2 regions of the Micromonospora kangleipakensis genome follow, and region 2 is predicted to be linked to the other one. Evidence: riboswitches for the same ligand, from Rfam matches in the RefSeq annotation. Region 2 holds a riboswitch; the other holds the start of a gene.

The links. A riboswitch is a leader RNA that binds a small molecule or an ion and turns the genes downstream of it on or off. The one in region 2 is predicted to bind cyclic di-AMP.
Region 1: it holds a riboswitch for cyclic di-AMP, as region 2 does, so the genes downstream of both, EV384_RS10335 (C40 family peptidase) here and EV384_RS06840 (coiled-coil domain-containing protein) in region 2, are expected to answer to the same signal.

Annotation. Positions count from the first base shown of each region.
Region 1 is NZ_SHLD01000001.1:2,124,079-2,129,377, forward strand. It holds gene EV384_RS10330 (sensor histidine kinase) at 1-511, shown strand, start outside; gene EV384_RS10335 (C40 family peptidase) at 828-1,928, opposite strand; cyclic di-AMP (ydaO/yuaA leader) riboswitch at 1,979-2,129, opposite strand; gene EV384_RS10340 (hypothetical protein) at 2,441-3,967, shown strand; gene EV384_RS10345 (SDR family oxidoreductase) at 3,960-4,745, opposite strand; gene EV384_RS10350 (GYD domain-containing protein) at 4,767-5,132, opposite strand.
Region 2 is NZ_SHLD01000001.1:1,405,482-1,410,780, reverse strand. It holds gene EV384_RS06865 (metal-sensitive transcriptional regulator) at 46-345, shown strand; gene EV384_RS06860 (SHOCT domain-containing protein) at 486-701, shown strand; gene EV384_RS06855 (DUF305 domain-containing protein) at 792-1,436, opposite strand; gene EV384_RS06850 (hypothetical protein) at 1,517-1,999, opposite strand; gene EV384_RS06845 (YibE/F family protein) at 2,221-3,552, shown strand; cyclic di-AMP (ydaO/yuaA leader) riboswitch at 3,707-3,837, shown strand; gene EV384_RS06840 (coiled-coil domain-containing protein) at 3,842-4,864, shown strand; gene EV384_RS06835 (carbonic anhydrase) at 4,935-5,299, opposite strand, start outside.

The sequences.
Region 1 (5,299 bases), 720 kb from region 2:
CACCGAGGCCCTCCTGCTGCTCAGCCGCGGCGACCGCGGAAACTTCACTTGCGAGAGCGTCGACCTCTCCCTCATCGCCGAAGAAGCCGCCGAAACGCTGCTTCCCCTCGCCGAACAGCGCCGGATCACGCTGGACGTCACCGGCGGGGCGGCCCGGACCAGCGGCTCCGCCGAGCTCCTGTTGCGGATGGTGACGAACCTTGTCCAGAACGCCATCGTCCACAACCTCCCCGCCGACGGCACCGTAACGGTCCACACCGAGGCGCACGGCGACACAAGCGTGCTGCGGCTCGGGAACACGGGTCGCCGGCTCCCACCGGAACTGGTACCGACCCTCACCGAACCCTTCCAGCGCGGAACGGAACGCGTACGCACCGACGAACACCCCGGCGTCGGCCTCGGCCTGGCCATCGTGCACAGCATCGTCCGCGCCCACGACGGGACCCTCGACCTCGTCCCCAGCCCCAACGGCGGTCTTTTCGTCACGGTCCGGCTGCCCAGCACGCCCTAGGCATCGTCCCCGATCGGGCTGCCAGCGGATCTGCCAGCGGGCGTCCGGCTCGCGCAGACAGGCGGCCCAGAATCGGGAGCCGGGCAGGGCGGCCCAGCCTGCCGGCGCGTAGCGGGACAGGACCCGGCGTCGAGGGCGGCCGGGGCGCCGAGCGCTGCCGCCATCCACCGGGCGGGGATCTGGTTGCGCTGTGCCAGGCGCAACAACCACCCGTCGACCGCTTCACCGTCATGGATGCCGACCGACATCCACGGCGACATGACCTTGAGAAAGCGTCATCGAGGTTGAGAACCTACAGCGGCTCGGGACCGGACGGTCACCCGGGGCGGCGAGCACCGCTGTAAGACATATTCGCCAGCTGGGCCATTCGGACCACGTCCCCGGTATGCGGGGCGTGGACGATCAGTCCATTGCCGACGTAGATACCCATGTGATGGTGATCGGAATAGAAGAAGACGAGGTCACCCGTGCGAAGGTTTGCTCTGCTCACCGCCACACCCGCGGTCCATTGAGAGCCTGTGTAATGGTCCAGCTGCACCCCGGCGGAAGCCCACGCGTACTGGGTCAGGCCGGAGCAGTCGAACGAGTCCGGACCGTTGGCCGCCCACACGTACGGCTTGCCGATCTGCTTGCACGCGGTCTTCGCCGCGACGCCGCCGCTTCCCGTGATGGGGACGGCGGGACACTGCCCACCGATGAACAGCGAACTGGTCGACGTGATGGGCGAGGTGCTGCTCGCGGTGGCGGCTGTCTGCGCGGCGGCTGCGGCTCTGGCCGCCGCGGCGTCCGCGGCCGCCTTGGCCGCTGCGGCCGCCTCCGTGGCGGCGATCTGTCGGTGTAGCGCATCCAGCCGCTTGATCTCGGCGTCGATGGCCTTCTTGCGAGCCGCCAACTGGGCCTGCTGGCGCTGCTGTATCGCGATCAGCGCGTCAACCTTCTCCTTGTCGGCGTCGTAGCTCGCCTGCTGGGCCGACAGCCGGGTGATCTGTCGCTGCTCCGAATCTGCCACCCGATTCACGAGCGCGAGCTGATCTCCCAACGCTGCCGGCGACGAGCCGCGGGACAGCAGGGCGTTGAATGTGGAAAGCGACCTTTCCTGCTTGTAGTACCCCGCCAGAATCTCCTGGACCCGGGTCCTGCTGGCCTCCACCGACTTGCCGAGTGGCTCGATCCTCCGGCTCAGTTCGGCCGATCTCCGCTGGTTCGCGGCCAGGTCCGACCGGACCTTGTTGTATTGCTCGATGACGGGTTCGAGCTTTTGCCACGCCGCGTCGATCTGCTGCTGTACATCGGCGGCGGACGGTGCCGCATGGGCGGGGGCCGCCGGCCCGACGGCCACCATGGCCGCCGCCGCGGCCGCGGCCGCGGCCGCGAGGATTCTGGTGAGCAGACGCGATCCGGCAGGCCGGGTGCGCACGGGTGACAACGGCCTCGGCTCCTTCCACTCGAGGCCGACGCACCGCACGGTGCACCGACCTCGACCGCCTACCGGGTTAGCTGACGGGTTCGGGCGTGGAAGGCGCCCTACCGCTGATGCGGATTCACCCCGAAACCTGCGGTGGTTCCCCGGCTCGCCTGGCGACGCCAGTGACGTCCAGCGACTCGGCGGTGGCCGTCCCGGGGCACTCCAGGTGGAGACCGACATCCGGAACGGACGCTGACCAACATTAGTGAGGACGGCCAGAAGAAATCAACGAGCCGGTGACGCCAATTCGCTGCGCTGTCAAGCGGGCACATTGGGTGCCGGAATTATGCGTACGTAAGGTTCCGCTAATCGGATTCTTAATCTCCCCTAATCTTGACCTTCAACCTGCGCGCTATTTTTCTTCGGCAACCCTCAGGTGACGCTTAACCGTTTTCCCAACGTCATGGCGGCTCCAGCCGACGTTGCGACAGCCCGGGCCGCCTCTGCCGGTAGGGTCGGCCGTCATGCGGATGGTCTACACCTCAGCACCGGACCACGTGTTCATTCCCGCCCGCCAGCGGCTGCTGCGACGCTTCGGCCGTTGGGCGCGGCGGCACCACCAGCCGGTCGACGAGTTCGTCCTCGAGTCGCTGCTCGACTACCGCTGGGCCGACGGTGACGGCCTGCTCGGGCGGTGGCAGCCCGAGGACCTGGAAGAGGCGCTGCTCGACTGGTTTCCCCGCCAGGTGACGCTGTCGCCGGAGCAGTGGGCCGCCGTCACTCCGACCGTACGCGTGTTCGTCGACTTCCTCTTCGACCAGGACCTCGCCGACCGACGCTGCGCCGACCGGCACCTGCTGCACGTCGCCCTGGACAAGCTCGCCGCGCCGTTCGCCGACGCGATGGCGGACCAGAGCCGGTACGGGCTGGCGAAGTTCTGGGCCACCCGGATGCTCCACGAGGGGGTCGACCCGACCGATCAGGTGGCCGCCGAGCGGTTCATCGCCGACCTGCACGCCGGCCGGATCGCCGTCGACGAGAACCTGCTGCACCAGGTGATGGCCAACCATCTGCTCGGCGAGGATCCCGACCGGCACCCGCCAATGCCGCTGGTGGCCGTGCCCGACGACGACACCCTGCGCGGACTGGCCGCCGAGTCCCTCGTCGTACTCCGGCTGCAGGAACTCGTGCGGTGGCTCGGTGACGGGCGGACCCTCACCACCACCGGTCGCCTGCGGCTGGCCGACGCGCGGGAACTCGTCGCGCTGCTGGAAACCGGCGACGTCATTGACCCCGTGATCGGCGACCGGGTCTTCAAGACCCGCACCAGCGACGAGCTGTACGGGCTCACCGTGCTCGTCGCCTGGGCCCGGGCGGCCCGCGTCGTACGGATGGTGAAGGGGCGGCTGGTGCCGGTCAAGAGCGCGGCGAAGGTGCTGGCAGACCCGCTCGCCCTGGCCCGGCGGGCCTTCAGCGGACTGTTCGAGCTCGGCGAGGCGGTCTGCGGCGCCGGGTGGGCCGAGTCGGTGCTGCGGTGGCGGTTCGACGATGCGGTGTTCGCCGTGCCCATGGCGCTGCTCATCGCACCCGACCCGGTCGAAACCGACGAGCTGCGGCAGCTCGCGTACCAGGCGGCATGCGACGGCCTGGGATTCGGCCCGGGCAGCGACGAGCAGGAGCGGGGCTGGCGCCAGCTGGCCGACAACGACACGGACCGCCTGCTCGACCAGCTGGCCGGGCTCGGCGCGATCGAGCGGGACGGCACTGTTGCCTCACTGACGCCCTTGGGTGTCGGGCTGTTCGCCGGGCACCTGCGTGAGCTGGGCGTGACCCTGCCGACCATCGACGAGCTGCTGGACGAGACCGCGGAGGTGGTGGTCGCCACCGCCACCGGGAGCCCGCCGGAGACCGCCGCCGCCCTCATGCACGACTGGTGCGCACGCAACCCCGCCGGCTCGATCCAGTTGCGCGCACTGGCCGAGCGCACCGACGACCCCGAGCATCGCCGGCTCGCCCTGGCGGCGACAGCGCCGTTGAACCGCCTTACCTGACCCGGTCGGTGAGGAACTCCTCCCAGGTCCGGCGGCCCACGGCCTGCTCCGGCGCCAGGTTCGCCCCGTCCCGGAACGCCCGGGCCGCCTTACCCGGCACCGGCAACGGCACGACGATCCCGCGCCGCCGAGCAGCGCGCAGGTAACCGTGGAACAGGTCCGCCGCGGCGTACACCCTCGGCCCGGCCATGTCCGGCACCCGGCCGGCCGGCGTGGCGAGCGCTAGCTCGACGAGCCGGGCCGCCACCTCGTCGGCCTCGATGGGCTGGGCCCGGAAGCCGGCGGGCACGGGCACGACCGGTGACCTGGCCAGCACCTGCGCGACCTTCAGGATCAGGTCGTGGAACTGGGTCGACCGCAGCGTCGTCCATGGCAGACCCGAGTCGGTCACCACCCGTTCGGTCACTCGCTTGGATTCGTAGTAGCCGAACATGGTGCGGTCGAGCGGGCTGCTGATCGGGATCCGGTCGACTCCGACGATGGAGATGTACACCAGGTGCGGCCTACCCGCCCGCGACGCCGCCCGGACGAGATGCCGAGCGGCGTCGGGGTCGCCCCGGTAGCTGCTGGCGCAGTGCACGATCGTCTCGGCACCCGCCACGGCCCGTTCGACGCCCTGGCCGCTGGCCAGATCGCCGGTGACGAACTCGACTCCGCCCTCGGCCGGTCGGCCGCGCCGGGTCAGGACGCGTACGTCGCGGCCGGCGTCGCGCAGACGTGACACGACGTGGCGGCCGAGTGTCCCCGTCCCGCCCGTGACCAGGATGGGCGGCGTCATCGCTCGCTCACCGGACACAGGTCATCTACCCGGCGGCTGGTAGGCCTCTTTCACCCGGACCGCCTCGTCGACTTCCTCGGCTGTGAGCACCGGTGTGATCCGCGAGTCCACACCGCCCGCCGCCCGGATGGCGATGGCCAGTGCGGCCGCGGCCTTGTGGTCCGGCATTTCACACAACACATAGGTGTCGTTCTTACCGAATGAGAAGTACATCGACTCCAGCCGGCCGCCGCTAGCCTCGATCATGTTTCGGACGACCTCGACGCGCTTGGTACCACCGTCAGTGATCAGCCCCTTGATCCCGTCGATGGTGTAGGTCGACTGCAACAGAAATTTGGGCACCTCGGCATCAACTCCCAGATGTGGTGGCAGCCGCTCGACGGCCACCAGCGCCTGCTCGGTTCAACCCGCGTGGATCAGGTCGCGCTCAGCGCGTCCCTTGGCGTTGGATCCGCTCGCGGCCCTCGACCTTCGCCCGGCCCTGGTCGCGTTCTGTGCCCGATGTCCCGGTCGCGGCCCGCAGGTGCCGGCGGTCTGGCGAGTGTTCGACCTCG
Region 2 (5,299 bases):
TCAGGACCGTACCATACCCCCGAGGGGTACGCTATCCTGGACGTCATGACCGCACCGACGACCCCGACCCGGGGCTACACCGCCAGCAAGGACCAGCTCCTCGCGCGGCTCCGCCGCATCGAGGGCCAGGTCCGCGGCATCGAGAAGATGGTCGACGACGACCGGTACTGCATCGACGTGCTCACCCAGATCTCCGCCATCCAGGCCGCCCTCGACAAGGTGGCGCTCGGCCTGCTCGATGGGCACGCCCGGCACTGCATGCACGAGGGTGCCGCCGAGGGACGGGCCGACGAGATGGCCAGCGAGATGATGGCCGCCGTCGGCCGGCTGATGAAGCGCGGCTGACCCGGGACCTCCGACCCGTACGCCGGGTCTCCCGACCCGGTTCCGCCGCACCCGGTTCGCCGTAGGGTCGAGGTGGCGACCGGTACCGGCGCCCTCGGCGCACCGGACCGGCCGACCCTCGGCACCGCGGGAGGGCAGCCATGATGTGGAACGGCCCGATGATGGGCTGGATGTGGATCTGGTCGCTGCTGGGGCTGGCAGTCCTGCTGGTCCTGGTCTGGTTGACGGTGCGGCTGACCGGCGGTCAACTGGGCTGGACCACGCCCTCCTCGGCCCGGCGCATCCTCGACGAGCGGTACGCCCGCGGCGAGATCGACGAGGAGGAGTACCGCCGTCGTCGCGCCGGCCTGACCTGAGCCGGCCGGCCCGCCCCCGACGACCCCGCTCCGGCCGACCCCACCGGATGCCCGGGCCGCGCGGCGGACCAGGCACCCGGCAGGTGCGGCTCAGAGCCGGTCGAGGACCTTTTTCATGGTGTCGATCTCGCTCCGCTGGGCGGTGACGATCCGCTGGGCGAGGGCCCTGGCGTCCGGGTTGGCGCCGCTCGCGATCTCCTCCTGCGCCATGGTGACGGCGCCCTCGTGGTGGGCGATCATCATGGTCAGGAACTGCCGGTCGAAGTCGACCCCGGAGGCCGTCGCGAGCTTCGCCAGGTCGGCCTCGGACATCATGCCGGGCATGCCGTGATCCATCCCCGGCATGCCCGTGCCGTGCCCCGCGCTCGCGGACGGGCCGGGCACGCCCCACGCGGCGAGCCAGCCGGTCATGGTGGCGATCTCCGGCGCCTGGGCTGCCTTGATCTGCCCGGCCAGCTTCTTCACCTCCGGGTCGGTGGCCCGGCTGTCGGCGAGTTCGGCCATCCGCACCGCCTGCTCGTGGTGCGGGACCATCATCCGGGCGAACATCACATCCGCGTCGCCGAAGGACGCGGAGGCCGCCGGGGCGGGCGTGCCGGTGCCGCCCATGCCCGGCATGCCGTGGCCGGAGCCGGACGTCGAGTGGTCGGCGTCGCCGCAGGCGGCCAGGGCGAGCGCGGCGAGGGCCGTCGCGCCGGCCAGGGCGGCACGACGCGCGATGATACGAGTGGACACGGGAAAGACCTTTCGGTGTCGGAACGTACGCAGCGGACAGCGGGACGCGGGTCACCGGACGGTCACCCGCGTCGGGCCTCCTATCTGCGCAGCACCGACACCGTCGCCAGGCGCAGTCCCCACGGTCGGGGCGGCGGGGCCCGCGGTCCGCAGGCGGGTCGCCGCGACCCGCGGGCGGCCCGTCCGACGGTCCACGGCCCGGCCCGCAGCAGCACGGCGACGAGCAGCGCCACGGCGAACGCGCCGAGCACGGCCAGGCAGACGCTCCACCCGGACCGGTCCGCGCCGGGACCGGTCAGCGGGAGCGCGCGGGCGTGGCAGCCGGCACCCGGGCAGTCGGCGACCGCGCCGACCGCTGCGCCGACGGTCGCGGCCGGCTCGGCGAGAACCGCCGGAAGGGCGAGATGGTGCCCGGCGGGCTGCGTCGGATGACCCGCCCGGTGCCCGCCCGAGGCGTGCGCGCCGTGGCCCAGGGTGTGCATGGTGGCCAGCCCGACCAGCGTGCTGAGCAGCAGCAGGAGCCGGACCCACCGCCCGGTCGTCACCGCCGCCTCCGTCCGCACGACGACCACGTTAGCCTCCCGGGTCGTACCGATCGGGAGGAACCGCCCGGATCCACGGGCCCGGCCGCGCGCCCCGCCGCCCGGCGGGACCGCGGGCCGGCCTGACTAGCATTCCCAGCGACGGCCCCGGCGACTGCCGCACCGGCGGACGCCTCACCCGGCCGGTGAACCGACCGGCCCGGTGACACGTACCTCGCCTGAGAATCGTTGGGAGACTCACCATGGGCGCCGACCACACCCGTCCCGCCCCGTCCGCCCCGCCGCGGGTACGACGGATCCTCGTCGCCACGGTGGTCCCGCTCTTCGTCCTCACCGTGCTCGCCGCGCTGGTGCTCTGGCCGCGGGACACCCCGGCACCGGAGCGGGCCGCGGACGTGCCCCGGTACCACGGCACGGTGACCCGGGTGGTGACCGTGCCGTGCCCGCCGGCGGCGGAGGTGCCGGAGGGCGTCCCGGGCGGCTCGGCCGGGCCCTGCGGGACGGTCGGCGTCGCGGTCGAGCAGGGCCCGGACGCCGGCCGCCAGGTGGAGACGCCCATCCCCGCCGGCCCCGGCGCGCCAACGGTCGAGGTCGGCGACCGGATCATCCTGGTGGAGCTGGTGGATCCGGCCGATCCCGCGACGAAGAGCTACAACATCGCCGAGCACCAGCGGGCCACGCCGCTGATCTGGCTGGCGGCGCTCTTCGCCGTCGCCATCGTCGCGTTCGGCCGCTGGCGGGGGCTGGCCGCGCTGGGCGGGCTGGCCGCGAGCTTCGCCATCCTGCTGGGCTTCGTGCTGCCGGGGATCGGCGGCGGCCAGCCGCCGCTGCTGGTGGCGATCGTCGGCTCGGCGCTGATCATGTTCGTGGTGCTGTACCTGACGCACGGGATCACCGCGCAGACCTCGGTGGCGGTCCTCGGCACTCTCGGCAGCCTGGTGCTGACCGGCGTCCTCGGCACGCTCGCCACCGCGGCCACCCACCTGACCGGCTTCGGCAGCGAGGACGCCACCACCCTGTCGATGTTCCAGCACGATGTCGACCTGCACGGGCTGCTGCTGGCCGGGATCGTCATCGGCTCGCTGGGCGTGCTGGACGACGTGACGGTCACCCAGGCGGCCACCGTCACCGAGCTGGCGCACGCGAATCCGGGGCTGTCCCGGTTGCAGCTCTACCGGGCGGCCACCCGCGTCGGCCGCGCGCACATCGCCTCCACGGTCAACACCATCGTGCTGGCGTACGCGGGCGCCTCGCTGCCCCTGCTGCTCCTGCTCGTCGCCGACTCGCGGGCGGTGAGCGAGATCCTCACCAGCGAGTTCATGGCGCAGGAGATCGTCCGGAGCGCGGTCGCCACGATCGGCCTGATCGCCGCCGTACCGCTCACCACCGGCTTGGCGGCCCTGGTGACCACCGCCGGTCAGGGCGGGGCCGGCGGGCCCGCCGTGCCAGCGTCCCGTCCCCCCGCGGAGCCGGATGCCGCACTGGCGGCGCTGAGCGCGCCACGCACCGGCGCCGCCCCGGGCGCCGCCGGCGGCGGGACCGGACCGCACGGGAGCACGGACATCGCATGGTGACACTCCGGAGCGTGACCGCCGGCGCCAAACGCGACGCTGGTCACGGAGCTGCCCGTCGAATTACCGCTTTTAGTCGGCTTCCGGACGTAGATCCTCGGGACGACTCTCGGGTAACCTCGCTGCCGGTCACCGCCGAAGGCGCGCAGCGGCGCCTGCGGTGCCACCGCCCAATCGCCGTACGGCGAGCCGGGGAACCAGGTACATGGGGTGTATCCGCGCCAGCGGTAGGGGCCACTTCCGTCCCGAACCCGTCAGCTAACCCGGTCGGCGGTCGAGGGAAGGGAACACTGTGACGGCACCCCTGCGCCGCTGGTTGATACCCGTGGTGGCCGTGCTCACCGCGTTCGTCATCGTCGCCGGCCCCACCCCGGCGATCGCGGCGCCGACGACGCCCCCCACCCCCTCGGGGCATGCGGAGGACGAGGAGCAGCCGCTCATCACCGATGTCATCGAGGCCGCCAACCGCGGCTACGTGCAGGCGAAGAGCCGGCTGGCGAAGTCGAAGCAGCGCCAGCTCCAGCTGGGCACGGAGGTGCGCGCGGCGCAGAACCAGCTGGACGCCCTGCGTCCGCAGGTGACCCAGATCGCGGCGCAGTCGTACCGGACCGGGCGGATCGGCGCGGTGGCCATGCTGCTGGAGAGCAACACCCCGGACTCGTTCGTCCGGCGGGCGGCCGCGCTCGACGAGCTGAACATGGTCAACGCGCAGAAGCTCGCCGCGGTCAACGCGGCCAAGACCCGCGCCGAGCAGGCCAAGCTGGCGCTCGACGCCGAGGTGCGCGAGCAGCAGAAGCAGGCGAACGCGATGGCCCGGGAGAAGAACGAGGCGGAGAAGGCGCTCGCCCTGGTCGGCGGGAAGGGCTTCACCGGCGGCCTGGTCTCGGCCACCTCGCCGGTCGCCCGGATCGGTCCCGGCCGCACCGCCGACGGGGACTGGAAGCCCGAGTCGTGCAGCGAGAACGATCCCACCACGTCCGGCTGCATCACGCCGCGCACGCTGCACGCGTACAAGGAGGTCAGGCGGGCCGGCTTCAACCGGTTCGCCGGCTGCTACCGACCGGGCGGGCCGTGGGAGCACCCGAAGGGCAAGGCCTGCGACTGGTCGCTGCAGAACAGCGGGTTCGCCCCCTGGCACAACAACGACACCCGGATGTACGGCAACAACGTCGCCGCCTTCCTGATCCGCAACGCGGACCGGCTCGGCATCTACTACGTGATCTGGAACCGGCAGATCTGGTTCCCGGCGACCGGCTGGAAGTCCTACAGCGGGCCTTCCAACCACACCGACCACGTGCACATGTCGCTGCTCTGATCGACGACGTGCCCGGCCGAGGGGCCGTCCCGCCGATGCGGGACGGCCCCTCGGCCGTTGCGTGGGGGCGTCAGCCGCCGACGGCGGTGGGCGCGGCGCGCTCGACCTGCGCGGGGGGCGGCATGGTCGCCGCACCCGCCGGGACCGTCGCCACCGTCCGCACCTCGCCCGCGCTGAGCTGGTACGACATGCCGACCACCGCGCACCGCCCGGCGGCCACCTCAGCGGCCAGGACGGAGGAGTTGGCCAGCAGCGCCTCGACGGTCCGCGCGATGTGGATGTCGACGATGCCGTCGATCTCCTCGACGCCCTCCGCCGCCGCCCGGCGCAGGCTCGGCACCACGGCGTCGACCAGCGCGCCGAGGTGCCCGGCGGGGGTCCTGCCGGTGGTGACCGCCTCCCGGGCGGCCTGCACCGCGCCGCAGGAGTCGTGCC